3 regions of the Cupriavidus sp. 207A1 genome follow, and region 1 is predicted to be linked to each of the others. Evidence: predicted binding sites of a transcription regulator. Region 1 holds the regulator's gene; each other region holds the start of a gene.

Region 1 (10,411 bases):
AGGCGGACAACGCCAGCTATGACGACGTCAAGCAGATCTATACGCTGACCGGCAACGTGGTGCTGACCAAGGGCACCATGATCCTGAAGTCCGACGCCGCCGAGCTGCGCACCGACCCCGAGGGCTACCAGTTCGCCGTGGCCACCTCGAAGCCGGGCAGGCAGGCCTATATCCGCCAGAAGCGCGAGGGTGTCGACGAATACATCGACGGCTGGGGCGACCGCATCGAGTACGACGGCAAGCAGGAATTCTCAAAGCTGATCGGCAATGCCCGCATGGCGCGGCTGCAGGGCGCCAAGCTGGTCGACGAGATCCGCGGCGCGGTGCTGACCTACGACAGCCGCAAGGAACTCTATACCGCGGCGGGCGGCGGCAGCGGCGATGCCGCGGCGGCCAACCCGTCCGGCCGCGTGCGCGCGGTGCTGTCGCCGCGCCAGGACCAGAAGTCCGGCACCGCAGGCGGCTCGCCGCTGGACCTGAAGTCGGCGCCCGCGCCCGCCAACAAACCCTGACCGTACCCATGACCGATACCGCCACCATTGCCGACAAGCCTGTCGTCGAAGCCAACTCCGTCCTGCCCGGCGGCAGCACGCTGGTCGTGCGCCACCTGAAGAAGCGCTATGGCTCGCGCACGGTGGTCAAGGACGTCTCGCTCGACGTCAAGAGCGGCGAGGTGGTCGGGCTGCTCGGCCCCAACGGCGCGGGCAAGACCACGTCGTTCTACATGATCGTCGGCCTGGTGGCACTGGACGAAGGCGATATCGTGCTCGACGGCGACCACATCAGCGGCCTGCCGATCCACGAGCGCGCGCGCATGGGGCTGTCGTACCTGCCGCAGGAAGCCTCGGTGTTCCGCAAGCTCAACGTCGAGGAGAACATCCGCGCGGTGCTGGAGCTGCAGCTGGACAAGGGCAAGCCGCTGGCCAAGGCCGAGATCGAGCGCCGCCTCGATGCCCTGCTCGACGACCTGCAGATCGCGCACCTGCGCAACAACCCGGCGCTGTCGCTGTCCGGCGGCGAGCGCCGCCGCGTGGAAATCGCGCGCGCGCTGGCGTCGTCGCCGCGCTTCATCCTGCTCGACGAACCCTTCGCCGGCGTGGACCCGATCGCCGTGGGCGAGATCCAGCGCATCGTCAGCTTCCTCAAGGCGCGCAATATCGGCGTGCTGATCACCGACCACAACGTGCGCGAGACGCTCGGCATCTGCGACCACGCCTACATCATCAGCGAAGGCACGGTGCTGGCCGCGGGCCAGCCCGAAGACATCATCGCCAATGACGCCGTGCGGCGCGTCTACCTGGGCGAGAACTTCCGCATGTGACAAGACGGCTGCCCGGCACGGGCAGCCATGGCTGCGCGGCGGGAGAGTCAGCGGCGATCACGGCGCATAAGCGATAGCAATTTCCGTTCCAACATCGGAAAGATGCGCATAAAATAGGTCGCATGAAACCGTCGCTACAGCTCCGCCTCTCCCAGCACCTGGCACTGACCCCGCAGCTGCAACAGTCGATCCGGCTGCTGCAGCTTTCCACGCTGGAACTGCAGCAGGAAGTCGAACAGGCGCTGACGGAAAACCCGCTGCTCGAGCGGGAGAACGACTGGATCGAAAGCCCGCTGCGCGTGGCGGCCGATGGCTCGGTCAACGTACAGAGCGCGCCCGCGCCCGCCCCCGCCGAGCCCCAGGGCAATGGCGACGCCCGCGCCGAAGGCGCCGCCGATGACAGCTACGGCGACAACAGCAGCGGCGACGACTACGGCAACAGCGACTGGAGCCTGGACGACTTCGCCCGCCGGCCGCAAGGCGACGAGGACGAAAAGACGCCGATGCAGCTGCGCGATGCCGAGCCCACGCTGCGCGAATACCTGATGGAGCAACTCACACCGCTGAAGATCTCGGCGCGCGACAAGGGGCTCGCCATCTTCCTGATCGAATCGCTCGACGACGACGGCTACCTGAGCGCCTCGCTCGAAGAGATCTGCGCGGAGCTGCCCGAAGAGCTGGAGTTCGACCCCGACGAAGTCCACGCCATCCTGACGCTGCTGCAGAGCTTCGATCCGGCCGGCGTCGGCGCACGCAATGCCGCCGAATGCCTGGCGCTGCAATTGCGCCGCCTGACCCACCCGCAGCGCGAACTGGCGCTGACCATCGTCACCCATCATCTGGAACTGCTTGCGGTACGCGACTACACGCGGCTGAAGAAGGCGCTGCAGGTCGACGAAGTCGCGCTGAAGGCCGCGCACGACCTGATCCGCTCGCTGGCCCCCTACCCCGGCCACGCGTACAGCCGGCCGGAGGCGGATTTCGTCGTGCCGGACGTATTCGTGCGCAAAAGCGGCAGCGGCTGGATCGCGCAGCTCAATCCGGATGTGATGCCGAGGCTGCGCATCAACGACATGTACGCGCAGATCCTGCGCGGCGCCAAGGGCGAGACCGGCACCGCGGGGCTGCAGCAAAAGCTGCAGGAGGCGCGCTGGCTGATCAAGAACATCCAGCAAAGGTTCGACACGATCCTGCGTGTCTCGCAAGCCATTGTCGAGCGTCAAAAGAACTTTTTCACCCACGGTGAAATCGCCATGCGCCCCTTGGTTTTGCGGGAGATTGCCGATACACTGGGTTTACACGAGTCAACCATCTCCCGGGTGACGACCAATAAATACATGGCCACGCCGATGGGTACTTTCGAACTGAAGTACTTCTTCGGCAGCCACGTGTCCACCGAAACCGGTGGCGCGGCTTCATCAACGGCCATCCGCGCCTTGATCAAGCAACTGATAGGAGCCGAAGACCCGAGGAATCCCCTTTCCGACAGTCGCATCGCCGAACTGCTGGGTGAGCAAGGCTTCGTTGTCGCACGCCGCACCGTTGCCAAATATCGCGAAGCCCTGAAGATCCCCGCAGTGAATCTCCGCAAGTCTTTGTAGCCGAGCCCACCGCCTGCCTGGTGAGGCTCTTTCAGAAGGAGAAGCGCTATGAACTTCAAGATCAGTGGACACCACCTGGACATCACGCCCCCTCTGCGTGAGTACGTGGAAACGAAGCTGGAGCGAATCGTCAGGCATTTCGATCAAGTCATTGGCGTTAGCGTGCTGCTCTCTGTCGACAATCACAAGGAAAAGGACCGGCGTCAGTACGCGGAAATCAATCTGCATCTAAAGGGCAAGGACATCTTTGTCGAGGCGCATCACGAAGACCTGTATGCGGCGATCGACGCACTCGTCGACAAGCTGGACCGTCAGGTGATTCGCTACAAGGATCGCGTGCAAGGCCACGACCGCGAAGCGGTCAAGTACCAGATGGCCGCAGCGCAAATGCAGCAATAAACCCGTGCCCGGCAGCCCCGCAGAGGGCTGCTGAACCAGGATTCCACAGGCAAGCCGCGCCGAAGCGCGGCTTTTTTGCGCCCTGGCACAGTGCCGGCTGTGGCAGCGGAGCAAACCTTGCCACGCAGGGAAGCCCGAAATGTTCGCAAGCGCAGCGCCAAGGTGTATGCTGCGCCATACAAAGAGAGAGAACTCGTGGCCGCGCCTGCTCGCGCTGCACCGCACAATGCAAGGGTAGCCGCTGCTCTATAATGGGCCGGACGTCTCCTCCGCCGGCGGCGGTCAGGGAGCCAGCCGCTGCCCGGCGGAACGATCCGCCCGCTAACTGAAATCCTGCGCATCGCCCATGAATCGTTTGGCCAAATTGCTGCCACCCGGCAACATCACCCTCGACGTCAGCGTCACCAGCAAGAAGCGTGTGTTCGAGCAGGCCGGGCTCCTCTTCGAGAACAACCATGGCGTGGCGCGCGCCATCGTCACCGACAACCTGTTCGCGCGCGAGTCGCTGGGTTCGACCGGACTGGGCGCCGGCGTGGCGATTCCGCACGGGCGCATCAAGGGCCTGAAGCAGCCCCTTGCCGCCTTCATGCGCCTGGCCGAGCCGATTCCGTTCGAATCGCCGGACGGCAAGCCGGTGTCGCTGCTGATCTTCCTGCTGGTGCCGGAACAGGCCACACAGCAGCACCTGGAAATTTTGTCCGAGATCGCGCAACTGCTGTCGGATCGCGACATGCGCGAGGGCCTGGCGACCCTGCCCACGCCCGATGCCGTGCACGAACTGCTGATCGCATGGCATCCCTGATCCACTGACTCCCCCGGAGCGGGCCGGCACCAGACCGGGCAAGCGCCACGCGCTTCGAACACCGCCTTACCAGCCATACCGCATGGAACTCACCGGCGTCACCTCCCAGTCCATCTTCGACGACAACGCAGCCGACCTCAAACTCTCGTGGGTCGCCGGCCTGGAGGGCGCGGACCGCGCCTTTGACGTGGAATTCGCCCGCGAAGCGACCTCCGCCGCAGACCTGGTGGGCCACCTCAACCTGATCCACCCGAACCGGATCCAGGTCCTCGGCAAGCCCGAAATCACGTACTACCAGCGGCTCGACGACGAGACCCGCAAGCGCCAGATGGGCGAACTGATCCTGCTGGAGCCGCCGTTCCTGGTGATCGCCGACGGCATGGAGCCGCCGCCGGACCTGGAACTGCGCTGCACGCGCTCGTCGACGCCGCTGTTCACCACGCCGGTGTCGTCCGCCGCGGTGATCGACCACCTGCGCCTGTACCTGTCGCGCATCTCGGCGCCGCGCGTGACCATGCACGGGGTGTTCCTCGACATCCTCGGCATGGGCGTGCTGATCATGGGCGAATCGGGCCTCGGCAAGAGCGAACTGGGCCTGGAACTGATCTCGCGCGGCCACGGGCTGGTGGCCGACGACGCCGTCGATTTCGTCCGGCTGGGGCCGGATTTCATCGAAGGCCGCTGCCCCCCGCTGCTGCAGAACCTGCTGGAAGTGCGCGGCCTGGGGCTGCTCGACATCAAGACCATCTTCGGCGAGACCGCGGTGCGGCGGAAGATGAAGATCAAGCTGGTGGTGCAGCTGGTGCGGCGCAACGACGGCGAATTCGAGCGGCTGCCGCTGGATTCGCAGTACCTGGACGTGCTCGGGCTTCCCATCCACATGGTCAAGATCCAGGTGGCGGCCGGTCGCAACCTTGCCGTGCTGGTCGAGGCCGCCGTGCGCAACACCATCCTGCGCCTGCGCGGCATCGACACGCTGCGCGACTTCATGGACCGCCAGCGCGCCGCGATGCAGGCCGATGCGGTCTCGCGCGGCCAGGGCCGGCTGCTGTAAGCCACCGTCCGCCGCGGTTTTCAATTGCTTACAACGGCGTGGCAAGCGCTCGTCAACGTTTCTCAGGCATGCTCCGTTTTGTGCTGTAATGGGCATCACGCCCGTTGCGGAAGCTGCAACGCCGACCCCGGCGCGCGGCGATAAGGTTGTCCACCCCCGAGGAGAGCAAGCATGAAGACCCTGATTGCAGTGTGCGCGTTAGTGACCCCGCTGTTCGCAGCCAGCGCCTTTGCGCAGACCGCCACGCCGGCCACCCCTGCTACGCCGGCCAAGCCGTCGGCCGCGGCCCCGGCCCCGGCAACGCCTGCCGTGCCGGCCACGCCTGCCACCCCGGCCAATCCGGACAAGCCCGCGGCCAACACCCAGCAGGACAAGATGAAGGCTTGCAATGCGCAGGCCTCCGGCAAGAAGGGCGACGAACGCAAGGCGTTCATGAAGGAATGCCTGTCGAAGTCCGGCGCGCCCAAGACCCAGCAGGACAAGATGGCTGCCTGCAGCAAGTCTGGCAAGGGCAAGAAGGGCGATGAATACAAGGCCTACATGAAGGAATGCCTGTCGAAGGCAGCCTGAGCGCCACCACCGGCGAAATGGCGACCCAAATGGCGAACCGGGCGGTTCGCCATTTTTTCTGCTGTCAAACTGCTGTCATGACGCAGCCGGCACCTGATGCTATGCTTCAGTTGCTATGCGCATCATCCTCATCACCGGCATATCCGGTTCCGGCAAATCCGTCGCACTGAACGTCCTCGAAGATGCAGGCTACTACTGCGTGGACAACCTGCCGGCGCAGTTCATCCCTGAACTGACCCGCTACCTCGACAGCCAGGGCTACACGCACCTGGGCGTGGCTACCGACATCCGCAGCCGCGAGTCGCTCGACCAGTTGCCCGACACCGTGCGCGCGCTGGCCGCCGAGCACCAGGTCGAGGTCATTTTCCTGACCGCCAGCACCGACGCCCTGGTGCAGCGCTACTCCGAGACGCGGCGCCGCCATCCGCTGTCGGCACGCACCGACGGCGTGGCCGGTGGCGGCGGCGCGTTCAACGACACGGCGCTGATGGAAGCGATCGAGATGGAGCGCGCGCTGCTGAGCCCGCTTGCCGAGGCCGCGCACCGCATCGACACCAGCAATGTGCGCACCAATACGCTGCGCAGCTGGATCAAGGAGCTGATCCGCGACGACAGCCAGCGCCTGACGCTGCTGTTCGAGTCGTTCGGCTTCAAGCACGGCGTGCCCAGCGATGCCGATATGGTGTTCGACGTGCGCTCGCTGCCGAACCCGTACTACGACCTGGCGCTGCGGCCGCTGACGGGCCGCGACACGCCGGTAATCGACTTCCTGCAGGCGCAGCCGATGGTGCTGGCGATGGCCGAGGATATCCGCGCCTACGTGGAAAAGTGGCTGCCAAGCTTCATCGCCGACAACCGCAGCTACCTGACCGTGGCGATCGGCTGCACCGGCGGACAGCATCGCTCGGTCTATATTGCCGAAAGGCTCGCCAACTATTTCCGGGCACATGGTAATGTGCTGGTCAGACACCGAGAGCTCGCACCGGCGGGCTGACGCACGCGGCATGGCACCCCGGGCTGCACGGGGCATCTGAGCGCGGCGTTGGCCTGGCGGCCCAATGCTGCGCGACCCCAAGCCTGCACCGCATGTCCTCGACCGACCTCTACCGTCCCGCAGGGTCCGAAGACCCGCCACGGACGCTCGAAAACCTGCCGCTGTTTCCCCTGCACACCGTGCTGTTTCCCGGTGGACGGCTACCGTTGCGCGTGTTCGAGGCGCGCTATGTCGACATGGTGCGCAACTGCCTGCGCGACAGCGCGCCGTTCGGCGTCTGCCTGATCGCCAGCGGCGAGGAAGTGGCCCGGCCCAACCAGCCCACCGTGCCCGAACTGGTCGGCTGCCTCGCGGAAATCGTCGACTGCAACATGGAGCAGCTGGGCGTGCTGCTGATCCGCACGCGCGGCCGCGAGCGCTTCCATATCATCAGCCACGAAACCCGCGACGACGGCCTGCTGGTGGCGCGCGCCGACGTGCTCCCGCCCGACATCATCGACTGCAAGCTGGAACTGCTGGGCGAATGCCTGGACGCGCTGCGCCGCATCGTCACGCGGCTGCACGCCGAGCAGCCCGACCGCATGCCCTTCGACGAGCCCTACCTGTGGGACGACCCGAGCTGGGTCGCCAACCGGCTGTGCGAGCTGCTGCCGGTGCCGCTGAAGGCCAAGCAGATGCTGATGGCCTTGCCCGACGCGGGCATGCGCATCGAGATCGTGCACCGCTACATGCGGCAGAACCACATGCTGTAGGCGGTCTCTCCTCCCGCGCCCACTCCCGCTTCAGAACAAGCCCACCCGCGCCTGGTCCTCAAGCAGCCGGCGCACCGGCGCGGGCGTGCCCAGCGCATCGAGATCGTCGAGCGACAGCCAGCGCTGCCCGGCCGGCGTCGCGCTGTCCTGCCGCAGCACGTTCGCCTCCACATTCAGGTCGACCCGGATGGCGCGGATCAGCAGGCGGAAGTGCGTGAACACATGGGTCAGCTCGCCGGCCAGCACGGCGCGCGCGGGGGTGCCGAAAGCGCGCGCGTAGTCGAGCGCGCGGGCCTCGGCGTCTTCCGCGTCGAAGGGCACGGTGTCGACCGGCATCTCCGGCAGGCTCCACAGGCCGCCCCAGATGCCGCTGTCCGGACGCAGGCGCAGCAGCACTTCACGCTCGCGCCGCACCAGCAGCATCACCGTGCTGCGCTCGGGGATCGCCACGCGCGGCTTGGGCGCGGGCAGCACGCCGGTCAGGCCGTCGCGGCGCGCGACGCAATCTGCGGACAGCGGGCACGCTGCGGCATCGGCCAGGCAGGCGGGCTTGCCGCGCGAGCACACCGTCGCGCCAAGGTCCATCAGCCCCTGCGTATAGGCCACCATGTCGTCGGCCTGGCGTGGGCCAGGCGCAGGCAAGGCCAACTCGGCCAGTTGCCACATGCGCGTTTCCACCACGCGCTCGCCCGGATGGCCATGGATGCCGAAGCAGCGCGCGAACACGCGCTTGACGTTGCCGTCCAGGATCGGCGAACGCACGCCCGCGCTGAACGCGGCAATGGCCGCCGCGGTGGAACGGCCGATGCCCGGCAACGTGACCAGCACCGCGGGGTCGGTGGGGAAGCACCCGCCATGCTCGCCGACCACTTGCATGGCGCAGCGGTGCAGGTTGCGCGCGCGCGAGTAATAGCCCAGCCCGGCCCACAGCGCCATGACCTGGTCGGCAGGCGCCGCCGCCAGGTCCTGCACCGTGGGCAACTGCGCGACGAAACGCTGGAAGTACTCGATCACCGCGCTGACCTGGGTCTGCTGCAGCATGATCTCGGACAGCCAGATCCGGTACGGGTCGCGGGTGTTCTGCCACGGCAGGTCGTGCCGGCCGTGCCGGCGCTGCCAGTCGACCACGCGCGCGCCGAAGTCAAGGGGCACACGGAGGTCATCAGGCAGGGCTGGTGCGGTACGGGGGGCTGGTTTGCGGGGCATCGGTGTGGCAACTGCGTGGCGAGCGGACATGGGCATCGGCGCGCCAAAGAAAAAGGCGCCGCAAGGCGCGGCGCCACATGATATACCGGTCGGCAAGAGCTGCCCGGCTACGCTACCGCAAGGCTGGCACTGTCCGCATCCGCCGCCGGCCGCATCAGCCGCTGGGCAAACGCCTCGATGCGCCCGCTGCGTTCATCCAGCCCGTTCAGCACTTCCTCCAGCTGCGCGATGCGGCTTTCCAGCGTGTCGGTGGCTTCATGGATGCGCTCGATCGAATCGACACGCCGGCGCAGCTGCTTCTGGTGTTCGCGCACCTGGGCTTCCAGCGGCGTCATCACCGACTTGAGCCAGACCTCGATGTCGCGGTTGAGGCCGCGGAAATTCTCCAGCACGCGGCTGGCCATGGTGTTGAAAGCGCTTTGCACCAGCTGCGGGCGCGAGCGCGTCAGCATGCTGATCGTGCCGAAATGCGCCTGCACCAGCCGCAGCGTCTCCTGCAGCTCGGTCAGGTAGCGTTCGGCGGTGAACTGCATCGGCGCGGGCAGCGTGAAGCCGTGCTCGGCATTGAAGCGCCGGTACATGCTTTCGATCAACTGGTGCAGCTGGCCGATCTTGTTGTCGGCATCGCTCACCAGCCCGCTCAGCTGCGCGAACAATGCGTCCATGTCCTCGCGCAGGCCGCGCGAAAAGAAGCGCTCCTTCATATGCTCGCGCGCGCTGCGCATGGTGCGGCGCACGTCGCGCAATTGCAGGCTCTTGATGATGTCGGCGCTGTGGCGGCCGAAGACCAGGCGCAGCGCCTGGAACTTGCTGATGCTCTGCTCGAACTCGTCCTTCTCGCCCTGCACCCGCATCAGCATGTGCTTGACCATCGCATGGTTCTTGCCGCGCAGTCCGCGCAGCTCGAACAACTGCTCGACGATATCGCGGCGGCGGCTCTGCAGCAGCTGCTGCGCGGCGCGCGCCATGTCCTGCACCAGCCGGTAGACCTGGTCAGAGACGATCTCGCGCCGGCGCGGAATCAGCTGGTCCGACAGCACGTGCTCGAACTCCGGCAGGCCGCTGCGCGCGAGCAGGGTGTCGTCGCGCGTGACCTTGGCCACCAGCCCCTTCTGCGCCGACACCGGATACACGCGCGACTGCTCGATGCCCAGCACCTGCGCGGTGGTCGACACCTGCCGCGCGATTTCCTGCGCGATTTCGCCGGGCTGGCGCAGCGGATCCCACAGGCCGTCGATCTTGTTGAGCACCGCCAGGCAGCCGCGCCGGTGCCCGGCGCCGACATGGCTGCGCCACAGCTCGAGGTCGCTCTTGGTCACGCCCGCGTCGGCGGCCAGCACGAACACCACCACGTGCGCATCCGGGATCAGCCGCAGCGTCAGTTCGGGTTCGGTGCCGATCGCGTTCAGGCCCGGCGTGTCGAGGATCACCAGGCCCTGGCGCAGCAGCGGATGCGGAAAATTGATGACGGCGTGGCGCCAGCGCGAGATCTCGACCATGCCCTCGGCATCGACCGCATAGGCGGCATCGGGGTCGTTCTCGTGGTACAGCCCCAGCGCCTCGGCCTGCTCGGGCGGCACGCGCATGGTCTGCACCACATGCTGGAACGCCTCCAGCATGCCCTCGGGCGACGACGGGTCCAGCGGCACCGAATGCCAGTGCGATGCCGAAGTGCCGGCCTCGATGAAGTCGGCGGTGGAGGCGTCCTGCAG
Region 2 (10,411 bases), on a different contig from region 1:
CGCCAGCGGGCCGTTGGCGGCGAACAGCGCCTTGAACGGCTGCAGGCTCCACACCGTGACGATGGCGGTCAGGATGCCGAACGGCGCCCATGCGCGCAGCGTCTGCGCCAGCGTGTAGGGCGACGCCTTGCGGCTTGCCATCGCGCCGCCGAAGCCGCCGCCAAAGCCAGCGAGCGCGACCGTGCCGCCACTGACGTTGCCAGCGCTGCCGCCGGCGCGCTGCGACGCGCTGCGCGGCTGCCACACCTTCAGGAACGCCGCCAGCGACACCAGGCTCACCAGTGCCGACGTGATGTCCGGCAGTTCCGGCCCGATATGGTTGGAGGTGAAGTACTGCGTCACGGCAAAGCTGCCGCCGCACACCAGCGCCGCCGGCCAGGTCTCGCGCACGCCCTTGGCGCCGTCCATCATGAACACCAGCCAGAACGGCACCAGCAGCGACAGCAGCGGCAACTGGCGCCCGGCCATGGCGCCGATATGGAAGGGGTCGAGGCCCGTCACCTGCCCGGCCACGATGATGGGAATGCCCATCGCGCCGAACGCCACCGGCGCGGTATTGGCGATCAGGCACAGTCCCGCCGCGTACAGCGGGTTGAAGCCCAGCCCCACCAGCAGCGCCGCGGTGATCGCCACCGGCGCGCCGAAGCCCGCCGCGCCTTCCAGGAAGGCGCCGAAGGCAAAGCCGATCAGCAGCATCTGCAGGCGCTGGTCGTCGGTGATCGACAGCACCGAGGCGCGGATCACGTCGAACTGGCCGGTCTTGACCACGATCTTGTAAAGGAACACCGCGGTCACGATGATCCACGCAATCGGCCACAGGCCGTAGGCAAAGCCGAAACCGGCCGCGGCCAGCGCCTGCTGCGCGGGCATGCCGTAAGCGAAGATTGCCACGGCCAGCGCCAGCAGCAGCGTCACCGCCGCGGCGACATGGCCCTTCATGCGCCAGACCGCGAGCGCGATGAAGAAGAACACGATGGGGATCGCTGCCGCCAGCGAGGACAGCCACAGGCTGCCCAGTGGTGTGTAGAGTTGGGTCCAGGGTTGCAAGGGTGGTCTCCTGATTTGGTGGTGGTTTGGGAAAGCTTTGTTGTTGTGGGATGCGTGATGACGTCAGTCCGCGCTTGTTTGCTCCCTCTCCCGCAAGCGGGAGAGGGGAGCAAACAAGCGGGCGTGGGGAAGCGTCAGCGCCGCGCCCGGCGCCGCCTACTCCGGCTGCCCCTTTTCCTTCAGCAGGTCCGCCAGGCTCTTCGCCGCCGGTTTCAGCGGCGTGCGGTGCTGCGTCCAGCCCAGCTGCCGCGCCGGTGTCAGCGCGCGCAGCCGCGTCGCGGCCCAGCGGAACAGCCGGTACGCCGCCGGGTGCGCATAGGCGCCGCTCCAGAAGCGCCACACCAGGTGCTCGCCACGGCTGTACTTGGCGCCCTGGCCGCGCAGCGGGTTGGCGACCGGTTGGTCGGGCGCGCGGTTGGCCTCCGTGCGCAGGCGCACCAGCAGTTGCGGGATCGGGATGCGCACCGGGCAGACCTCGCCGCAGGCGCCGCACAGGCTCGAGGCGGTGGCCAGGTCGGCGGTGGCGTCCAGCCCCAGCAGATGCGGCGACAGGATCTTGCCGATCGGGCCCGGGTAGGTGGTGCCGTAGGCGTGGCCGCCGATGCGGGTGTAGACCGGGCAGTGGTTCATGCACGCGCCGCAGCGGATGCATTGCAGCGTGGCGCGCAGCTGCGCGTCGGCATAGGCCTGGGTGCGGCCGTTGTCGAGCAGCACCAGGTGCACTTCGCGCGGGCCGTCGCGCTCGCCGGCGCGGCGCGGGCCGGAGATCAGGTTGAAATAGGTGGTGATGGCCTGGCCCGTGGCGGAGCGCGTCAGCAGCGTCGACAGCGGCACAATGTGCTCCAGCCTGGCCACCACCTTCTCCATGCCCATGATGGCGATATGCACGTCGGGCACGGTGGTGGAGAGCCTGCCGTTGCCCTCGTTCTCCACCAGCCACAGCGTGCCGGTGTCGGCGGCGGCGAAGTTCACGCCGGACAGGCCGATGTCGGCCTCGACGAAGGCCTGGCGCAGCGCGCGGCGGCCGGTCTGGATCAGCGCGTCGACGTCCTCGGTATAAGGCGTGTCGGGGATATGCTCGGTGAACAGCTGCGCGATATCGCCCTTGGTCTTGTGGATCGCCGGCATCACGATATGCGAGGGCTTCTCGCCGGCCAGCTGGACGATGTACTCGCCCATGTCCGACTCGATGCACTCCACGCCGCGTTCAGCCAGGAAATGGTTCAGCTCGATCTCCTCGCTGGCCATCGACTTGCCCTTGATCACGCGCCTTGCCTGCCTGGCGCTGGCGATGCCGTGGATGATGGCGTTGGCCTCGTCGGCGGTCTCGGCCCAGTGCACCTGCACGCCGGCCGCGGTCAGCTTCTGTTCCAGCTGCACCAGCAGGTCGGGCAGGTTGGCCAGCGCGTGCTGGCGCACCGCCTCGCCCAGGTCGCGCAGGCGCTCGAGCTCGTCGGCGTCGGGAAACTGCGCCAGGCGCTTGCCTTGCAGGAAGTCCATCGCGCCGCGAAAGCTCTGGCGCAGCTTGGGGTCGTCCAGCGCCTCGCGGGCGCGGGCCTTGAACGCCTGCGGCGCAACGAACTGCAGGGTTTGCTCGCTCATCGCGCGGCCTCCGCGTTATCGGTCTCGATCACCACCCACAGCCGGCGCGGACCATGCGCGCCGTAGGCCAGGGTTTGCTGGATGTCCGAGGTCTTGGACGGGCCGGAGACCAGCACCAGGTTGGTCGGCATGCCGCCGGCCCAGCGCTCGGCGCGGGCGGCCATGTGCAGGTCGTCATGCAGCGTCGAGGCCCGCACCAGCGCCACATGCAGCGGCGGCACCAGCGACACCGTGCGCGGCGAGCCCGCGTCGGGCGCCAGCACCAGCGTGCCGGTGGCGGCGATGCCGGAGCGCGCCACGGTGAAGCCGGCATCGACGGTGTCGAACAGTTCGGCCTTCCACGCCTCGATCGGGCGGTCGTAGCCGATGGCTTCGATCGCCGCCGGCAACGCGGCTGCCAGCGCCGCGCCGGCCGGACTGGCCGGATCGAGCAGCAGCCGCTTCACGCCGGCCCTGGCCAGTTCCGCAGCCAGCAAGGCGGGCCAGGCGGTGGCGTCGGCGCACCAGGCCTCGGCATGCAGGCCCTGCAGCGCGGCCTGCATCGCGGCGACGCGGTCGCCCGTCGCTGACGTGCCGTGGCGGCGCGCTTCGAAATGGCTGTCGATGCGCCGATCGAGCTCCGTGGTTTGCGGCGACGGCACGGGCGCGGCGGCGCGCAGCCGCCCCAGCATGCGTTCGCGGGCGCCGGGCGTGCTCATGCGGCACCTCCGGTACGGCGCCACAGGAAGCTGGCCAGGTGTTCCACCTGCAGCGGGGCGCGGTCGTGCGCGGCGGTATGGCCGATATTGAGCAGGCAGCCGCAGTCGGCCGAGACCAGGCGGTCGCAGCCGGTGGCGCAGGCCGACGCCACCTTGTCGCGCACCATGGCGCCCGAGATATCGGGATGCTTGAGCGAGAAGGTGCCGCCGAAGCCGCAGCACTCCGACTCGCGCGCATGCTCGACGCGGGTCACGCCCGGCAGCGCATCGACCAGGGCCACGCCGTGCCCGCGCGTGCCCATTTCGCGGCGCGCGCCGCACGAGGTATGCAGCACGATGCGCTCCGACGGCTGGGCCGACGACGCGGCAGTGCCGAAGTCCACCTTCAGCACGTGCAGCAGGAACTCGCCCAGCTCGAAGACACGCCCGGCCAGTTCGCGCGCCTTCGGGCCGGCCACCGGATCGTCGGCAAAGAGCTGCGGCCAGTGGTGCCGCATCATGCCGGCGCACGAGCCGGACGGCACGATCACGGGCCATGGCTGGCCGAACAGGTCGAGCTGGGCTCGCGCCACCGCGCGCGCCGCGTCCGGGTTGCCGCTGCTGTAGGCGGGCTGGCCGCAGCAGCTCTGGCCGCGCGGGAAATGCACGGTCAGGCCTTCGCGCTCGAGCAGCCGCACGGCATCGAGGCCGGCCTGCGGCACGAACATGTCGACCAGGCAGGTGGCAAACAGGTAGGCCTGCGTGGGGGCAGGGCCGCTGGGGTACTGACGATCCTTCATGTCTCGCTCCACACGTGCTGGGTCGCACGTTTGGGCGCATAATTCCCGCTTCCGCGCGGCGGTTCAAATTGGTCGGACCAATTCAGAATGCGCGCCGCGCACGTTCAGGAGCGAGGGAATACGGCATGACGGCAGCCAGGCACGGGAATGCCCGCGGACGCGTGGAGTCGGTGATGCGGCGCATGGAAACCGCGCTGCTCGACGGCACCTGGCCACCCGGCACGCGCTTGCCGGCCGAGCGCACGCTGGCCGAGCAGTACGCGGTGGCGCGCAACACCGTGCGCGAGGCGATCCAGCGCCTGGCCGCGCGCGGCCTGCTGCAGAGCCGGCGCGGCGCGGGCGTCTATGCCACCGACCAGCTGCGCGCCGGCATTGCCTCGCCGTGGGGCCAGCTGGTGGCCGACCATCCCGCGCTGCGCGAAGACATCCTGGAGTTCCGCCGCGTGCTGGAAGGCGCCACCGCCTACTTCGCGGCGTTGCGCGCGGATGCCGCCGACGTGAAGCGCATCCGTGCGCTGATGGCCGAACTGGAACGCGCGCGCGCCGCCGACGACAAGCAGGCCGAGGCCGATGCCGACGCGCAGCTGCATGACGCCATCGCGCAGGCCTCGCACAACACCATGTTCCTGCACCTGCATACCAGCGTGATCGGCATGCTGCGCGAGCACATCACCATCAACGGCACCGGCCTGCGCGAACAGGACGACGGCGCCTCCGACCTGCTGCTGCTGCAGCACCGCACGCTGTGCGATGCCATCTGCGCGCGCCGCCCCGAAGAGGCACGCACGGCGATGCAGACCCACATCGACTTCGTGCGCAGCCGCGTGGAGCAGGACGGGGCCTGAATACAGAGGCGGTTGAGGCCGGGAGTTGGTCCTACCACCGGCCCGGCGTGCCGGCCACTGCCTTCAGATCAGCCCGGCACCGGCCAGTTCGCGCTTCAGGTACGCGTAGAAGATCGGCCCGGCGATCACGCCCGGGATGCCGTACAGCGTTTCCATCAGCAGCATCACCATCAGCAGTTCCCACGCCGCGGCCTGGATGCGCGCGCCGATGATGCGCGCGTTGAGGAAGTACTCGAGCTTGTGGATCACCACCAGGAACACCAGCGAGCCCACCGCGATCGGCAGCGATACCGACAGCGAGGCCACCACGATGGCCGTGTTCGAGATCAGGTTGCCCAGCACTGGCAGCAGGCCCGCGACAAAGGTGATCACCACCAGGGTCTTGCTCAGCGGCAGGTGCACGCCGAACAGCGGCAGCACCAGCAGCAGGTAGAGCGCGGTCAGCACGGTGTTGATGGTGGAGATCTGGATCTGCGCGAAGATGAACTGCGAGAACGCCTGCTGCAGCGTGCGCGCGCGCGCCACCAGCGCGGCTGCCAGCGGGCGCCGGTTGGGCCGCGCCACGGCGCGGTACAGCGCCACCATCGCGCCGATCACCAGGCCGATCAGGATATGCACCAGCGTGCGCAGTACCTCGGCGCCCAGCTTCTGCGCCATCGCGGCGTGTTCGCGCAGCGTGTCGATCAGCGTGTTGGCCAGTTCGTCGACGCCGTTGGGCAGCGCGTCACTGACCCACGGCGGCAGCTGCCCGCGCGAGCGGTCGATGATGTCGGCGACGTGGTTGAGCAGTCCGTCCAGGGTATTGCCCTCGCCGCTGACGAAGCGCACCAGCAGCCAGCCCGCCAGCGTCAGCCCCAGCAGGATCAGCGCCGACAGGATCGCCACCGCGAGCGCGTCGTGGCGCTGGTGCAGGCGCTTCAGGCGCGGCGCCAGCACGTCCACCAGCGAATACAGCAGCAGCCCGGACAGCAGCGCCGCCACCAGGTTGGCGTGCAGCACGGTCCAGAGCGCCAGCACGGTCAGCAGGTAGGCGACGGTGCCGACGCTGTACCACGCGGCCGGCGGCAGGCGCGGGGTGACGGTCGGTTCGGGGTCTTTCATCGGTGTCTCCGGCATGCAATTTGCTGAAAGGAATTCTGGATTCTCGCCGATCCAGGTGTAATGGCTGCGTCAGTCGCTGCTTGGTTCGCACTTGCCGCCGCGATCTGGCGCCGATGTTGGCATATCGGCACACGCAAAGGGTGTCTATATTAGGGGGAATCGTGCGCGGCCCGCGGCTTGCCGCGCGATCCGTGTTTGTCGCCAAGTCCGGGAACGCAACGCATGGCCTACACCCATACCATCGGCAACCACCGCCACGTCTTTGCCGACCTGCGCACGCTGCTGGCCAGGGCCAGCCCGGCGCGCGCCGGTGATGCCCTGGCGGGCCTTGCCGCGCAGAGCGAACAGGAGCGGATGGCGGCCAGGCTGGCGCTGGCCGAGGTGCCGCTGACGCGCTTCCTCAACGAGGCGCTGGTGCCTTATGAAGACGACGAGGTCACGCGCCTGATCCACGACCGCCACGACGCCGCCGCCTTTGCCGCGATCGATGCCACCACCGTGGGCGACCTGCGCAACTGGCTGCTGCGGCACGAGACCGACAGCGCCACGCTGGCGCGGGTGGCGCCCGGCATCACGCCGGAGATGGCGGCGGCGGTGAGCAAGCTGATGCGCAACCAGGACCTGGTCGCGGTGGCGCGCAAGTGCCAGGTGGTCACGCGCTTTCGCAGCACGGTGGGGCTGCCGGGCCGGCTGGCGGTGCGGCTGCAGCCCAACCACCCGACCGACGACCCCAAGGGCATTGCCGCGTCGATCATCGACGGGCTGCTCTATGGTTGCGGCGATGCCACCATCGGCGTCAATCCGGCCTCGGACAACCTCGGCGCGATCGTCTCGCTGCTGCGCATGATCGACGAGCTGCGCAGCCGCTTCGACATCCCCACGCAGTCGTGCGTGCTGACCCATGTCACCAACACGCTGCGCGCGATCGGCCAGGGCGCGCCGGTGGACCTGGTGTTCCAGTCCGTTGCCGGCAGCGAGCGCGCCAATGCCGCCTTCGGCATCAGCCTGTCGCTGCTGGCCGAGGCGCACGACGCCGCGCAGGCGCTGGCGCGCGGCACCGTGGGCGACAACCTGATGTATTTCGAGACCGGCCAGGGCAGCGCGCTGTCGGCCGACGCGCACCATGGCGTCGACCAGCAGACCATGGAGGCGCGCGCCTATGCGGTGGCGCGCGCGTTCTCGCCGCTGCTGGTCAATACCGTGGTCGGCTTTATCGGGCCGGAGTACCTGTACGACGGCAAGCAGATCATCCGCGCCGGGCTGGAAGACCACTTCTGCGGCAAGCTGATGGGTGTGCCGATGGGCTGCGACGTCTGCTACACCAACCATGCCGAGGCCGACCAGGATGACATGGACACGCTGCTGACGCTGTTCGGCGTGGCCGGCATCAACTTCATCATGGGCGTGCCCGGCGCCGACGACATCATGCTGAACTACCAGAGCACCTCGTTCCACGACGCGCTGTACCTGCGCGAAGTGCTGGGGCTGCGCCCGGCGCCGGAATTCGAGGCCTGGCTGCAGCGCATGGGCATTGCCGACGGCGCCGGCCGGCTGCTGGAGCCCGCGGCGCGCCAGCCGCTGCTGCAGATGGCCCACACCTTGTAAGGCACCGCGATGACGGCCAAACGCCAGGCGCCCGCCAGTCCCGATCCGGCCCCGGCCGAAGCCGACCCGTGGCAACGGCTGCGCCGCTTTACGCGCGCGCGCATCGCGTTGGGCCGCACCGGCCACAGCCAGCCCACCGACGCCGTGCTGGCCTTCGGCCTGGCCCATGCCCAGGCGCGCGATGCGGTGCATCTGGCGCTCGAGGTGGGCATCGTCACCGCGGCGCTGGATGCGGCCGGGCTGCCGCACGTGGCCGTGCACAGCGCGGCGCCGGACCGCGAGCACTACCTGCGCCGCCCCGACCTGGGCCGTCGTCTCGACGAAGCCAGCCGTAAGCGGCTGGACGCGGCACGACCGCAGCAGGCGCCTGATGTGGTGTTCGTGATCGCCGATGGCCTGTCCGCGCTGGCCACGCAGCGCCATGCGCTGCCGCTGCTTCAGGCGGCGCGCCAGCGCCTGCCGCAGGGCTGGCAGATCGGCCCCGTGGTGGTGGCCGAGCAGTCGCGCGTGGCGCTGGGCGACGAGATCGGCGAGCGCCTGGGCGCGCGCCAGGTGGTGATGCTGATCGGCGAGCGGCCCGGGCTGAGTTCGCCCGACAGCCTCGGCATCTACCTGACCCATGCGCCGCGTGTCGGCCGCACCGATGCCGAGCGCAACTGCATCTCCAATGTGCGCCCCGAGGGGCTGTCCTGCGCGCAGGCCGCCGAGCGGCTGGTGTTTCTGCTTTGCGGCGCGGCGGCGCTCGGGCGCTCCGGCGTAGACCTGAAGGACGACAGCGCGCCGGCGTTGCCCGCAGGCGCCGAGGCATCGCCACAGAGCCGCTGAAACAGCAAAACGGCCACCGCGCGGGCCGCAACCCGCGTGGTGGCCGTTGCCGTCGCACCGCTTACATCATGCGGCGCGAGAACTGCCCATGCCCCGCATCCGACATCAGTTGCTTGAACTGGTCGCCGCTCATGTGCACCAGGTCCTGGTGGTCGCCGCCCTCGAAATACACTTCGGGCTGCTGCATCAGGCTGTCGTCCACATAAGTTGTCATGCCGTATGCCATCGCCACCGGCGGAATCGCGCCGAGGTCGCAATCCTTGAATATCTCGCGGATCTCGTCCTCGTGCGCCAGCACCAGGTTGCGCCCGGTCTGTTCGCAGATGGCCGCCATCTGCAGGTGATGGCTCGAAGGGATCACAGCGGCAACGTAGCCGCGTTCATCCTCCAGCAACAGCGTCTTGGCCAGCCGGTCCCCGGGCACGTGCGCGGCCTCTGCCGTGGCCATGCTGCTCAGGGTGTAGGGGTGGCGGATGATGTCGTAGCGGGTGTTCTTGCTGCTCAGGCAGTTAGCGAGCGTACTAGCCAGGGCCATGATTGCTCCTAGGTTCCGGATGCGCCGACGGTTATCCTTGTGCTCCTAATATAGTGCGCCGGCGCCATGGCGATGGCCTGCGGCTAGCGGTGCAGCCGCGGCCACACCGCCTGCAGTTCGGTCTTCAAGAAATTCAGCAGGTAACGCGTGGCCAGGGTCTGGTAGCGGTTGGGCATGGTCAGCATGTAGAGCTTGCTGCCAAACACGCTGATGCGGTAATCGGACAGCAGCGGCACCAGTGCGCCGCTGTCCAGTTCCGCGCCGATCGCATAGATCGGGAAGATGCCGACGCCCAGGCCGGCCAGCACCGCCTCTTTCAGGAAGGCGAAGTTCTCCGAGCTGAGCGTGGGCTCGAGCACCACTTGTTCGCGCACCTCGCCATCGTTGCCGCCTTCGCGCGAGCCCGATGCCTTGAGCTTCTGCCCCACCGGCGACGCGCACACGATGGCATGCGACTGCAGCCCGGCCAGTGCCTGCGGCGCCGGGTGGCCGGCAAGGTACGCGGGCGCGGCGCAGACGATCCAGTCGACCGCGCCGATCTCGGTGGCCACCACCGAATCCGGCGGCGTCGAGATGATGCGCAGCGCCACCTCCACGTCCTCGGACACCAGGTTGTGCACGCGGTTGTCGAACACGACATCCAGGGTGATGTCCGGATAGCGCTGCTTGAACCGCACCAGCAGCGGCGACAGCAGCGAATGGCCCAGCCCGGTGGGCACCGACAGCCGCACATGGCCCTGCAGGCTCTTGCCCATGTTGCTGATCAGCGCATTGGCCGCCGCGACCTCGCCCAGGATATTGCGGCCGTGCTCGTACAGGCCGGCGCCCACCGGCGTCGGCTCGACATGGCGCGTGGTCCGGCGCAGCAGCTGCACGCCCAGCTCTTCTTCCAGCGCCTTGAGCCGGTAGCTGACATTGGCGCGCGTCATCTTGAGCTTGCGCGCGGCCGCGCTCAGGTTGCCGGCGTCGACGATGTCGACGAACAGGCGCAGGGCGTTCAGGTCCATGGGGTGATCAGGAAGAGACAGGGGCGGTGACGGCCCCCGTATATTGCCATGCCGGCGGCATGGGGCCGGCGGGCGCTCACATACCAGTGGAACGCGGTCTTGAGTGGCCCAAGCCTCTTCATGCCGGGCGGGACTTACGTCCCAGCCATATGCTGCGATGCAGCATGGGCGGCGTGACGACGAAGTTTTCAGCCTTTGCGGGCAATTGTTCCGCTAAATGGACACCGATATCCGAATTGGCACCGTCCGGCGCCGTGCCGCAATGCGATGTTGCGCGCACTGCGGCTTGCGCTGGGCGCGGGTCTGGGCAATGATTCGAGCCGGACCCTCAACTGGCCTTCTGCGCCCCCGTTTGCCATGCACCGCT
Region 3 (10,411 bases), on a different contig from region 1:
TGTCGGCCTGGGCCTCGTCCGGGTTGTCGTAGCGCTTCTGGATCTCGAACGCGACCTCGTTGGCGCCGCCGTGCTTGGGGCCGCGCAGCGCGCCGATCGCGCCGGCGATCGACGAGTACATGTCCGAGCCGGTGCCGGCGATCACGCGCGCGGTGAAGGTCGAGGCGTTGAACTCGTGCTCGGCGTACAGGTTGAGCGAGGTGTTCATGGCGCGCTCCCACAGCGCCGACGGCTTCTCGCCGTGCAGCAGGTGCAGGAAGTGGCCACCGATCGAGTCATCGTCGGTCTCCACTTCGATGCGGCGGCCGTTGTGGCTGTAGTGGTACCAGTACAGCAGCATCGAGCCGAGGCTGGCCATCAGCCGGTCGGCGATGTCGCGCGCGCCCGGGGTGTTGTGGTCTTCCTTCTCCGGCAGCACCGTGCCCAGCACCGACACGCCGGTGCGCATCACGTCCATCGGATGGGCGCTGGCGGGCACCCATTCCAGCGCCGCCTTGACGTTGGCGGGCAGGCCGCGCAGCGACTTCAGCTTGGCCTTGTAGGCGGCCAGCTCGGATTTGGTCGGCAGCTTGCCGTGCACCAGCAGGTGGGCGATCTCCTCGAATTCGCAGGTCTCGGCGATGTCGAGGATGTCGTAGCCGCGGTAGTGCAGGTCATTGCCGGTGCGGCCGACGGTGCACAGCGCGGTGTTGCCGGCGGTCACGCCCGACAGCGCGACGGATTTCTTGGGCTTGGGAGTGACGAGCGGTTGCGCTTCGGACATCTGGGTCTCCTTGGTGTGATGCCTGGTGTTGCCTGTCTTGGTCGTGCAAGCGGCCGGGAGGGGATGTCCCCGGCCCGGCCGCGCCTGCGTCTGGTTGCTTACTTGCCCTTGCCTTGCGCGAACAGGGCGTCGAGCTTCTGCTCGAAGTCATGGTAGCCGATGCTCTCGTAGAGCTCGGCGCGGGTCTGCATGGTATCGACCACGTTCTTCTGCGTGCCGTCGCGGCGGATCGCCGCGTAGACGTTTTCCGCCGCCTTGTTCATGGCGCGGAAGGCCGACAGCGGGTACAGCACCATCGACACGCCGGCACCGCCCAGTTCTTCGGTGGTGAACAGCGGCGTGGCGCCGAACTCGGTGATGTTGGCCAGTACCGGCACCTTCACCGCGTCGACGAACTTGCGATACATGCCGAGGTCGGTCATGGCTTCCGGGAAGATGGCGTCGGCGCCGGCTTCGACGCAGGCCACGGCGCGCTCGATGGCGCTGTCCAGGCCTTCCACGGCCAGCGCATCGGTGCGGGCCATGATGACGAAGTTCTCGTCGGTGCGGGCGTCGACGGCGGCCTTGATGCGGTCGACCATTTCGCCCTGGGTGACGATTTCCTTGTTGGGACGGTGGCCGCAGCGCTTGGCGCCGACCTGGTCCTCGATATGCATGGCCGCGGCGCCGAACTTGATCAGCGACTTGGTGGTACGGGCCACGTTGAAGGCCGAGGCGCCGAAGCCGGTGTCGACATCGACCAGCAGCGGCGTGTCGCACACGTCGGTGATGCGGCGGATATCGGTGAGCACGTCATCCAGGTTCGAGATACCCAGGTCCGGCAGGCCCAGCGAGCCGGCCGCCACGCCGCCGCCCGACAGATAGATGGCCCGGTAGCCGGCGCGCTTGGCCAGCAGCGCGTGGTTGGCGTTGATGGCGCCGACCACCTGCAGCGGATGTTCGTCGGCAAGCGCCTGGCGGAAACGGGCGCCAGCGGAGCGCGCGAGGTCGGAAGCGGAGTAGGTCATGGCGTATGCGTTGGTGAACAGGACAAGCCGAATACTGCAAGGGGTGTGCCAGGCTCGGCGAAAGCAGCCGGAAAACCCGGAATCCCTTGCCAGCGCTGGGCTGGCGGGCAGGGCGACAGGCACCTCCGCGGGTTCCGTGCCGGGTTTTCCGCACTTTTGAAATCCACGACCTGTGTTTTGGAATTCAAAGTTGAAATCCCGGGCATCGTGGCGGACAATGTGACAGCACTGTACGCTTGTTCATCCCGCCTTTCATCCCACTTTCCTTCCGCACCGCATCATGGCTCCTCCCGTTTCCGCGCAAGGCCGCCCGCGCATCTGGGCAATCGGCATCAGCCGCCTCGCGCGCGCCTTTGCCGACCTGATCCCGGCCTATGCCGACCGCGCCGAATTCCGCATCGTCGGCAAGGGTTTCGAGGCCGCCGCCAGCGCGGTGTCGCGCGAGGTGCGCGAGGGCCGGCTCGACGTGGTCGTCGCCGGCGGCTCCAACGGCGCCTATCTGCGCCAGCATGTGGACGTGCCGGTTGTGCTGGTCAAGGTCACGGGCTTCGACGTGATGAGCGCACTGGCCACCGCGCGGCGGATCTCGCCGCGGGTGGCGCTGGTCACGCACGCGGCAACCTACGCCGAGGTCGATGAATTCGTGCGCGCGTTCTCGCTGTCGGTGCCGGCCTACACCTACCTGACCGAGGATGACGCGGTGGCGCGCGTGAAGGCGCTCAAGCAGGAGGGCATCCAGGTGGTGGTGGGCCCCGGCCTGGTGACCGACCTGGCCGACCGCTATGGCCTGACCGGAGTGTTCCTGTACTCGGGCAACTCGGTGCGCATGGCACTGGAAGACGCGATCGAGGCGGCGCGCCTGCGCCGCATCGAGGCCACCCGCCGCGACTACGTCAACACCATCCTGGCGCACCTGAACGAGGGCGTCGCGGCGGTCGACGCGCAAGGCCGGATCCAGTCGTTCAACCCGGCGATGGAGCGCTTCCTCGGCACCTCGGCCGCCGCCGCGGTCGGGCGCAAGCTGCAGACGCTGGCGCCCAGCCTGGCGCTGGAAGGGGTGATGCAGAGCGGCGACAAGGAGCTCGAGGCGATCCACAAGCTCGGCGACAAGATGGTGGTGGTCAACCGCATTCCCATTCTTTCCGAGGCCGGCACCACCGGCGCGGTGCTGACCATCCAGGACGCCAGCGCGATCCAGCGCGTCGACCGCAACCTGCGCTCGCGCAGCCGCGCGCGGCCGGCGGCGGTGCGCTACAGCCTGGACGACCTGGCCGGCACCTCGGCCGCGATGACGGCGCTGCGCGAACTGGCGCGGCGCTATGCCGTGGTGGACTCCACCGTGCTGATCGGCGGCGAGAGCGGCACCGGCAAGGAGGTGCTGGCGCAAGGCATGCACGATGCCAGCCCGCGCCGCGCGTTCCCGTTCGTGGCGGTCAATTGCGCCGCCTTTCCCGAGGCACTGCTGGAAAGCGAGCTGTTCGGCTACGAAGAGGGCGCCTTCACCGGCGCGCGCCGCGGCGGCAAGGCAGGCCTGTTCGAATCGGCCCACAACGGCACGCTGTTTCTCGACGAGGTGGGCGACATGCCGCCCGCGCTGCAGACGCGGCTGCTGCGCGTGCTGCAGGAAAAACAGGTGCTGCCGATCGGCGGGCTGGACGCGGTGCCGGTGAACGTGCGCGTGATCGCCGCCACCCATCGGGACCTGGCCGCGATGGTGCGCGACGGCAGCTTCCGCCAGGACCTGTATTACCGCCTCAACATCCTGCGCATTGCCATGCCGCCGCTGCGCGAGCGCGCCGAAGACCTGCCCGAACTGGCCGAGCTGCTGTACCGCCGCGCGCAGGACCGGCTGGGCCTGGAGCGCCCGCAGCGCCTGCCTGCCGCGGCGCGCGCCCGGCTGGCGCGCTACCGCTGGCCCGGCAATATCCGCGAGCTGGAAAACGTGACCGAGCGCATCGCGGTCCTGGTCGCCGGCCGCCGGCTCGACGGCGAGGCCCAGCAGCGCGAACTGCAGGCCGCGGCGCCCGAGCTGTTCGGCGAGGTCGCGCCCGCGGTTGAACCCGAAGCCGCAGCCGCGGCGCCAGCCGCGCGGGCGCGCCGGTCGCTGGCGCGCATCAAGCAATCGAGCGAGGTCGACCATATCCGGCGCGTGCTGGAAGAGTGCGGCGGCGACCGCACCGCCGCCTGCCATATCCTCGGCATCAGCCCGACCACGCTGTGGCGGCGGCTGAAGGCGGCCTAGCCCGGGCGTTATCCCGTTATCCGGCGGGGCTGGCCCGGCGGAACGGAATCGGCTGCAGCCCCTTGCCCTGCAGCCACGCCTCATTGAACAGCCGTCCCATATACAGGTCGCCACGGTCGCACAGCAGCGTGACGATGGTGTGCCCTGGTCCCATCTCGCGCGCCAGCGCCACCGCAGCGCCGACATTGATGCCGGATGAACCGCCCACGAACAGCCCTTCCTCGCGCAGCAGCCGGTAGACCATGTCCACGCAGGTCTGGTCGTCGATGCGCACGGCATCGTCGATGGGGGTGTCCTGCAGGTTGGCGGTGACGCGGCTGGAACCGATGCCTTCGGTGATCGAGCTGCCTTCGGCCTTGACCTCTCGGTGCTTGACGAAATGGTACAGGCCGCTGCCGTGCGGGTCGGCCAGCACGATGCGCACGCCCGGCTTGTGTTCCTTCAGGCAGCGCGCGATGCCCGCGAGCGAGCCGCCCGTGCCGGTGGCGCAGGTGAAGGCGTCGATATGGCCGGTGGTGGCGTGCCAGATCTCGGGGCCGGTGGTCTCGTAGTGGGCCTGGCGGTTGGCGAGGTTGTCGAACTGGTTGGCCCAGATCGCGTTTTCGGTCTGGTCGGCGAGCCGGCCGGCGATCTTCTGGTAGTTGTCGGGATCGGCGTACGGCTTGGCCGGTACCGCGCGCACTTCGGCGCCGAGCATGCGCAGCCGCTCCATCTTTTCCGGCGATTGCGTGTCGGGGATCACCACGATGCAGCGGTAGCCGCGCGCCGCGCACAGGTGCGCCAGGCCGATGCCGGTATTGCCCGCCGTGCCTTCGATCACCGTGCCGCCCGGCTTCAGCAGCCCGCGCCGCTCGGCGTCGCGGATGATGTAGAGCGCCGCGCGGTCCTTGACCGAGCCGCCGGGATTGAGGAATTCCGCCTTGCCGTAGATGTCGCAGCCGGTGTCGGCGCTCAGGCCGGCCAGCCGGATCAGCGGCGTGTGGCCGATGGTGCCGGCAAATCCATCCCTGATCTCCATGGTGCACTCCTGCCGCGCCCGGGGCGGGCGTCACCTTGATTGATAGGTCGGTGCGGCGGGAATGACAAGCGGCGGCCGGCGCGCTGGAGCAGCGGAAAGTGACCGGGATAGCGCCTTGCGCTCAGGCGGCGTTGAGCCAGCGGAAGCTGAAATCGCCCTCGACGAAGTCGGCGCGCGCGGCATGGAAATCGCGCATATAGGGGCGGTTCAGGTGCGATTCGAGCGCGCGCTTGGAATCCCAGACCATGTAGATGACGAACACCCGCGCGTCCTCGGCATCCTGCCCGACGTGATAGTCCAGGCAGCCGGGCTCGGTCAGCCCGCGCGAGCGCAGCGCAGCGAGCTGGGAGACCAGCGCGTCGCGGCGGTGGGTCTTGGCACGGGCGATGCCGACTAGCGTGTACGTTCCGGACATGGGTGAACGGGGGCGACTGGCTGGCGTCTGTGAGCACTGGGCCAGCCATTGTAGCGGCGGCCATGGCCCGGCCCGGCAATGCCCGACGGCGCCGTCCGGGCATTCGGGCGGCGCTTGACAAGGGTGCGCGGCACGGTTCCTGCCGCCGTGGCCGACGCTCAAGTTATGTCCGCCGCCGCCGATATCCGGAAGGACAACGAGAAAACCATCATCCGAGGGGGCGCATGCTGAGACGCATTGGATCGGAGCAATTGCAGGTCGGGATGTTCGTCGCCAGGCTGGGCGGGCCCTGGATCAACCATCCGTTCTGGCGCGCGCGCTTCCTGGTCGCCAGCGAGGAGCAGGTACGGCAGATCCGGTCGGCGGGCGTACGCGAAGTGTGGATCGATATCCTGAAGGGCCGCAACGTGCCGGTGCCGGAAGGGGCCGCCAACGCCGCGTCGGGCCTTGCCACGGCCCACCCCGCAACCGGGGCCGAGGGCCCGGCCCACGCGCCGCCAGCCACCACGCTCGAAGCCGAGATCGTGCATGCGCGCGAACTGCTGCAGTCCGGCAAGGCCGTGATCGGCTCGATGTTTGCCGACGTGCGCATGGGGCGGGCGCTGGACGTCAGCGGCGCGCTGCTGCTGGTCGACGCGGCGTCGCGCTCGCTGTCGCGGCATGGGCAGGCGCTGCTCGCGCTGGCGCGACTCAAGGCGCGCGGCGACGACAACTACCTGCATGCCTTCGCGGTCTGCGCGCTGATGATCGCGGTCGGCCGCACGCTGGGGCTGCCCGACGACGAGGTGCGCGAACTGGGCCTGGCCGGCCTGGTGCATGACATCGGCAAGCTGGCCGTGCCCGGCGCCGTCAGCCTCCGCGCCGGCGAGCGTACGCCCGAGCAGGAGGAGGCCTACCGCCGCCATCCCTCCGCCGGCTACCGCATCCTCAACGAAGCCCGGCTCTATTCCAATATCCCGCTCGACGTCTGCGTCCACCACCATGAGCGCGTCGACGGGCGCGGCTTTCCCTTCGGCCTGGTCGGGCACGAACTGAGCGTGCACGCCAGGATCGGCGCGATCTGCGATACCTATGACACCCTCACCGCCAGCCACCCCGGACACCAGCCATGGTCACCGGCCCGCGCCATGGAATACATGGCGGTGCGCGTCGACACGCTGTTCGACCGGCGCGTGTTCAAGGCCTTCTCGCGCACAGTCGGCATCTACCCGCTCGGCACGGTGCTGCGGCTGCGCTCCAACCGGCTGGCGGTGGTGTGCGCCCAGCATGACGCCGACCCGCTGCGGCCCAAGGTGATGGCGTTCTATTCGGTGTCGCAGTCGCGGCCGGTGCCGACCGAACTGATCGACCTGCGCCATGGCGACGAGACCGTGGTGGCGTTCGAGAACGCGGCGGAATGGGGCTTTACGGATGAGCAGTTGCTGGAGATGTATGCGCCGGCGGCGTAAGGCCGTCCCGCCATCGTAGAGCGCAATTTATCTGTCACTACTGTTAGCGTTGCCTGACGCGGCTTAACGCCGCTGTGTTGAGGCATTCTCTGTCACTTCGTACGCATGTTGGATGTCCCTCGGTTGTCAGAACGTTAGCGCGCCACTTCCATTTCAAGTCGTCGCTGAGATGCAACCTTCCGATGAAAGATTGCGCCGATGGCAAGTGCTGCCGCGCACAGCGCGATAAATCCGCCTATCCATACGCCGACAGGGCCGAAGCCATCCAGGCGGAATGCCATCCATGCACCCAAGCCAAGTCCGAGACCACAGCGCAAGACCCCAGCCACGGCAACTGCCGGCCATGCTATGCGGTAGGAGCGAAGCACCACGCAGAAATAGATCTGTATGGCATCGGCCATCTGGCTGGCAGCTACCCAGAAGAGCATTCTGGACGCCAGGGCAGCCACATCGGCATCGGCCGTGAACAGCGCGGCAATTGCGCTCCGTCCGAGCAGCAGGCCCACCGTTGTTGCTGCCGCTAGAGAGCAGGCCATCAGCAGGCCTGCCCTGAATGTCAAGATCTCCTCAGAAAATGCGCTCGCTCCGGCGGATCTGGCAATCAGCGCGCCCGACGCAATGGCGACAGATAGCGGCAACATGAAGACGAGCGTGGCAATGCTGGCCGCGATCTGATGTGCAGCAGACGCATTCGATCCCGCGCTGGCGATCAGGATAGCCATGCCTGAAAATGAGACGATTTCAACGAACTGAACCGCAGAGACTGGGATCGTGGCTTGCAGAACAAGCTTTAACGCGGTCAGTGAGATCCGGAGATCTTGGCGGCGACCCAACCCCCTCAGGACGTTGCTGCGTCGCAAGAGATGGCAGCAGATGGCCAGGCTCGCCCACGAGATGATCACGGACGAGGCAGCACAGCCCACCACTCCCAGTCGTTCGCCCGTGTCGTCGATGGTCGCGCTCATCAGGGCGAAATTCAGCGGCACTTTCAATATCAGACCGGCAATATTGATCCACATGAATGCTGCGGGACGTCCAGTTGCCGCTTCCATCGCAAACAGCAGCCGGTAGGCCAGGAGTGCAGGCAAGCCAATGGAGAGTACGCCGAGGAATGAGCCGGTCTTGCCCATGGTCACCGGATCGGTGTCGACCAGCATGGCGAGGCAGGTCATGAGCAGGGGATAGGAAAGCAGGGCGCATCCGATTGAGAGGACCATGCCAGCCGATAGCACGGCGCGCAGTTCGGTAATTGCACCGCTCCCCCAGAGTCGCGCAGCGACAGGTGTGATGCCATTGGCAATCCCAGTCAGGATAACCAGCAAGGCCACGTAAAGGGCACTGCCGATACCGATGGCGGCTAGATCCGAAGTGCCGAAGCGCCCGGCCATGACTGAGTCGATGCTCATCATGCCAATGGCAGTAAGTTGCATTCCGAGCGTAGGCGCAGCCAGCCCGGCGATCCGGCGGGCTTCATGGAACATGTGCACCGACCTGAAGTGCGACAATCGTGGCGTCGTCGGATGCCTTCAATCTCGGCCACGACTGGCAGGCCGGATCGTCGCGCTCGATTTCTCGGACCTTGCGTACGAGTCCCGCCACCCCGATCCTGAATACTTCGTCCAGCGCCTCTTCCAAGGTACAGGCGCGATATTTGTCGACCAGCCTGGCAGCGCCATCGCTCAACAGCATTAGCGATGGCGGTTCAATGGAATGGAAAGTTTCGAACGCAAGGGTGGAGGGATCCCAGTTTGGTGCCGCGATGGCATAGCCCCCTGGTTGGTTCATTGTCTTGCGCCTGACCAGCAGGCATCCCGAAATCTCGGTCAGGACAGCGCTTCGCCGTTGGTCGTCACCATGCGTCTTTGCGAGGCGCGCAGCGAGTGCATCGAATTCCAGGTCAAACCATGGTCCGAGCGTGGATTCCACGATATGAGCCGATGCAGGTCCAGCCCGTAACACGCCGCAGCAATCTCCGAGTTTGGCAAAGGAAACCCGGTGGCCTCCCGAATCCCGTTGCACCTTTGCGAGGATGACCGAGGCAGAGGGAAGAAGGTGCGCATCGGCAGCGCGATCCTTGATCAATTCACGGCAGTCCGCATTCGCAGCGTCGATGGCAGACGCGAGAAGCGCATCCGAATCGTGCGTTGTACCATTGCACACGATCGAGCGATGCAAGTGCCAGTTGATCCGGAGCGCATACCATTCGGCGTCGGAATGATTGGGCGCCAGCATCAAGGATGGAGCGATTCCGGTAGCGCCGTCGATGACCCAGGCGTGCACAGACGTGTCATCGGCCACATAGCCGCAAATGTCTTCGGACGGTTGGTTGCCGGAAGAATACGATCCGCTTTCGATCCGCTTCAGCATCGGAGTCTGAGTCCTTGCAATATGTCTGAACGGCTATCGCCAGTCGGCGGCGCTAGGCATGAGAATCGATGTGTCGCGTTGCAGCAGCGCTTGCTCCCAGTCAAGGAGCGGCCGGTTCAATGCCTTGCTGCCCAAACCGAAGAAGACAAAATCTGCCGTCCTGGCAGATCCGAACATGATCAGTGGCCCGCGATAGGCGACGAGGTTATCGACGACTCGCCGCATCGAGAGCGGCGCCTGGATCGCGTCGAAAAGCACGCCGCCACCATCTTCGGGCAATTGCCCCTGGCGAAGGACGCCGTGCTGGTGCGTGACAATGTCCAGAGTCGGTTTTCCGTAGGCTACCTGCCGGAATGCTGCCTTCACGGCCCTGTATCTGTCAGGGTAAAGATGGGCGGAATCGCTGCTGATCATCCTTGTGGAGTGCGAGGCAGCCGCCGGGAAAGAGCGGAATACCCATGCACGAAGCGCGTCCAGTACCGTCTGGGGGGCTACTACCTGCATGCAGAATGGGGGGCGGTCGTCTTTGACGATCACTTCGGGAAAATGGTGCTGGATGGCACTTGCGACGGTGTCGCAAAAGGTGGACTCCGTTGGGTCATACAGGATGCAGGAGCGCAGCCGATCTTCCTGAAGTGCCGCATGGTTGTCCTCTGCATAAGGAAAATTCGCGCTGAAAACATCGTGCACAAAAGTCGGAAACGTCAGTACGCCTGACAGCGCAAACGCTGCGCCATAGCCGAGAGAATATCCCGCGACATGCGTTGGCGCTCCGTGTTGCCGCATCACCATGGCAGCACAGAGGAACAGTACCAGTTGTGTGACCCTCGCGGAGCGTATGCCCCGCAAGTCAGACGGGTCCAGGAGCCTAGGCTTTGCCACTTCTTCGAAGACGGCGCGGCGATAGGTGTGTTCGTACCAGCCCGTAAGCGGCTGAAGCAGATCCGTGTGCGCTCGGAGCTCGCGCAATGTCGTGTGCGGTGATTGGCAGTACCGGCCTTCTTCCACACAGCTGGCGTAATTGAAAAAATATCCGAGATATGTCATCTGCACGCCTCCGCCAGCGCGGATACGACGCGATCCACCTGTGCTTCGGTAATGCCGGGACCTGAGGGAAGCATGATGGCATGCTCATGCAGATGTGTGGAGAA

Evidence for each region. Region 1 encodes sigma-54, which starts transcription at its own class of promoters, with help from an activator protein. Its sites were predicted from a motif close to TGGCANGNAANCTGCTTT; they were not measured.
Region 2: a site for sigma-54 is predicted at 6,082-6,099, ahead of AC3FMM_RS20255 (ethanolamine ammonia-lyase subunit EutB). Genes of this name have one in related genera too.
Region 3: a site for sigma-54 is predicted at 1,804-1,821, ahead of prpB (methylisocitrate lyase). Genes of this name have one in related genera too.

The regions. Positions count from the first base shown of each region.
Region 1 is NZ_JBYOJO010000018.1:122,452-132,862, reverse strand. Features, by position in the region: gene lptA (lipopolysaccharide transport periplasmic protein LptA) at 1-512, shown strand, start outside; gene lptB (LPS export ABC transporter ATP-binding protein) at 521-1,321, shown strand; gene AC3FMM_RS27145 (RNA polymerase factor sigma-54) at 1,444-2,922, shown strand; gene hpf (ribosome hibernation-promoting factor, HPF/YfiA family) at 2,971-3,321, shown strand; gene AC3FMM_RS27135 (PTS sugar transporter subunit IIA) at 3,668-4,123, shown strand; gene hprK (HPr(Ser) kinase/phosphatase) at 4,206-5,177, shown strand; gene AC3FMM_RS27125 (PsiF family protein) at 5,349-5,747, shown strand; gene rapZ (RNase adapter RapZ) at 5,863-6,741, shown strand; gene AC3FMM_RS27115 (LON peptidase substrate-binding domain-containing protein) at 6,834-7,493, shown strand; gene mutY (A/G-specific adenine glycosylase) at 7,524-8,699, opposite strand; gene AC3FMM_RS27105 (dynamin family protein) at 8,807-10,411, opposite strand, start outside.
Region 2 is NZ_JBYOJO010000011.1:73,175-83,585, reverse strand. Features, by position in the region: gene AC3FMM_RS20285 (lactate permease LctP family transporter) at 1-1,047, opposite strand, end outside; gene AC3FMM_RS20280 (LutB/LldF family L-lactate oxidation iron-sulfur protein) at 1,204-2,649, opposite strand; gene AC3FMM_RS20275 (LutC/YkgG family protein) at 2,646-3,347, opposite strand; gene AC3FMM_RS20270 ((Fe-S)-binding protein) at 3,344-4,126, opposite strand; gene AC3FMM_RS20265 (FadR/GntR family transcriptional regulator) at 4,252-4,971, shown strand; gene AC3FMM_RS20260 (AI-2E family transporter) at 5,035-6,072, opposite strand; gene AC3FMM_RS20255 (ethanolamine ammonia-lyase subunit EutB) at 6,295-7,677, shown strand; gene eutC (ethanolamine ammonia-lyase subunit EutC) at 7,687-8,502, shown strand; gene AC3FMM_RS20245 (aminoacyl-tRNA deacylase) at 8,564-9,037, opposite strand; gene AC3FMM_RS20240 (LysR family transcriptional regulator) at 9,121-10,044, opposite strand; gene AC3FMM_RS20235 (hypothetical protein) at 10,402-10,411, shown strand, end outside.
Region 3 is NZ_JBYOJO010000026.1:353-10,763, forward strand. Features, by position in the region: partial or broken gene prpC (bifunctional 2-methylcitrate synthase/citrate synthase) at 1-763, opposite strand, end outside; gene prpB (methylisocitrate lyase) at 862-1,770, opposite strand; gene prpR (propionate catabolism operon regulatory protein PrpR) at 2,051-4,012, shown strand; gene AC3FMM_RS30695 (cysteine synthase A) at 4,029-5,030, opposite strand; gene AC3FMM_RS30700 (putative quinol monooxygenase) at 5,152-5,445, opposite strand; gene AC3FMM_RS30705 (HD-GYP domain-containing protein) at 5,670-6,893, shown strand; gene AC3FMM_RS30710 (MATE family efflux transporter) at 7,028-8,374, opposite strand; gene AC3FMM_RS30715 (hypothetical protein) at 8,364-9,260, opposite strand; gene AC3FMM_RS30720 (hypothetical protein) at 9,294-10,307, opposite strand; gene AC3FMM_RS30725 (aminotransferase class I/II-fold pyridoxal phosphate-dependent enzyme) at 10,304-10,411, opposite strand, start outside.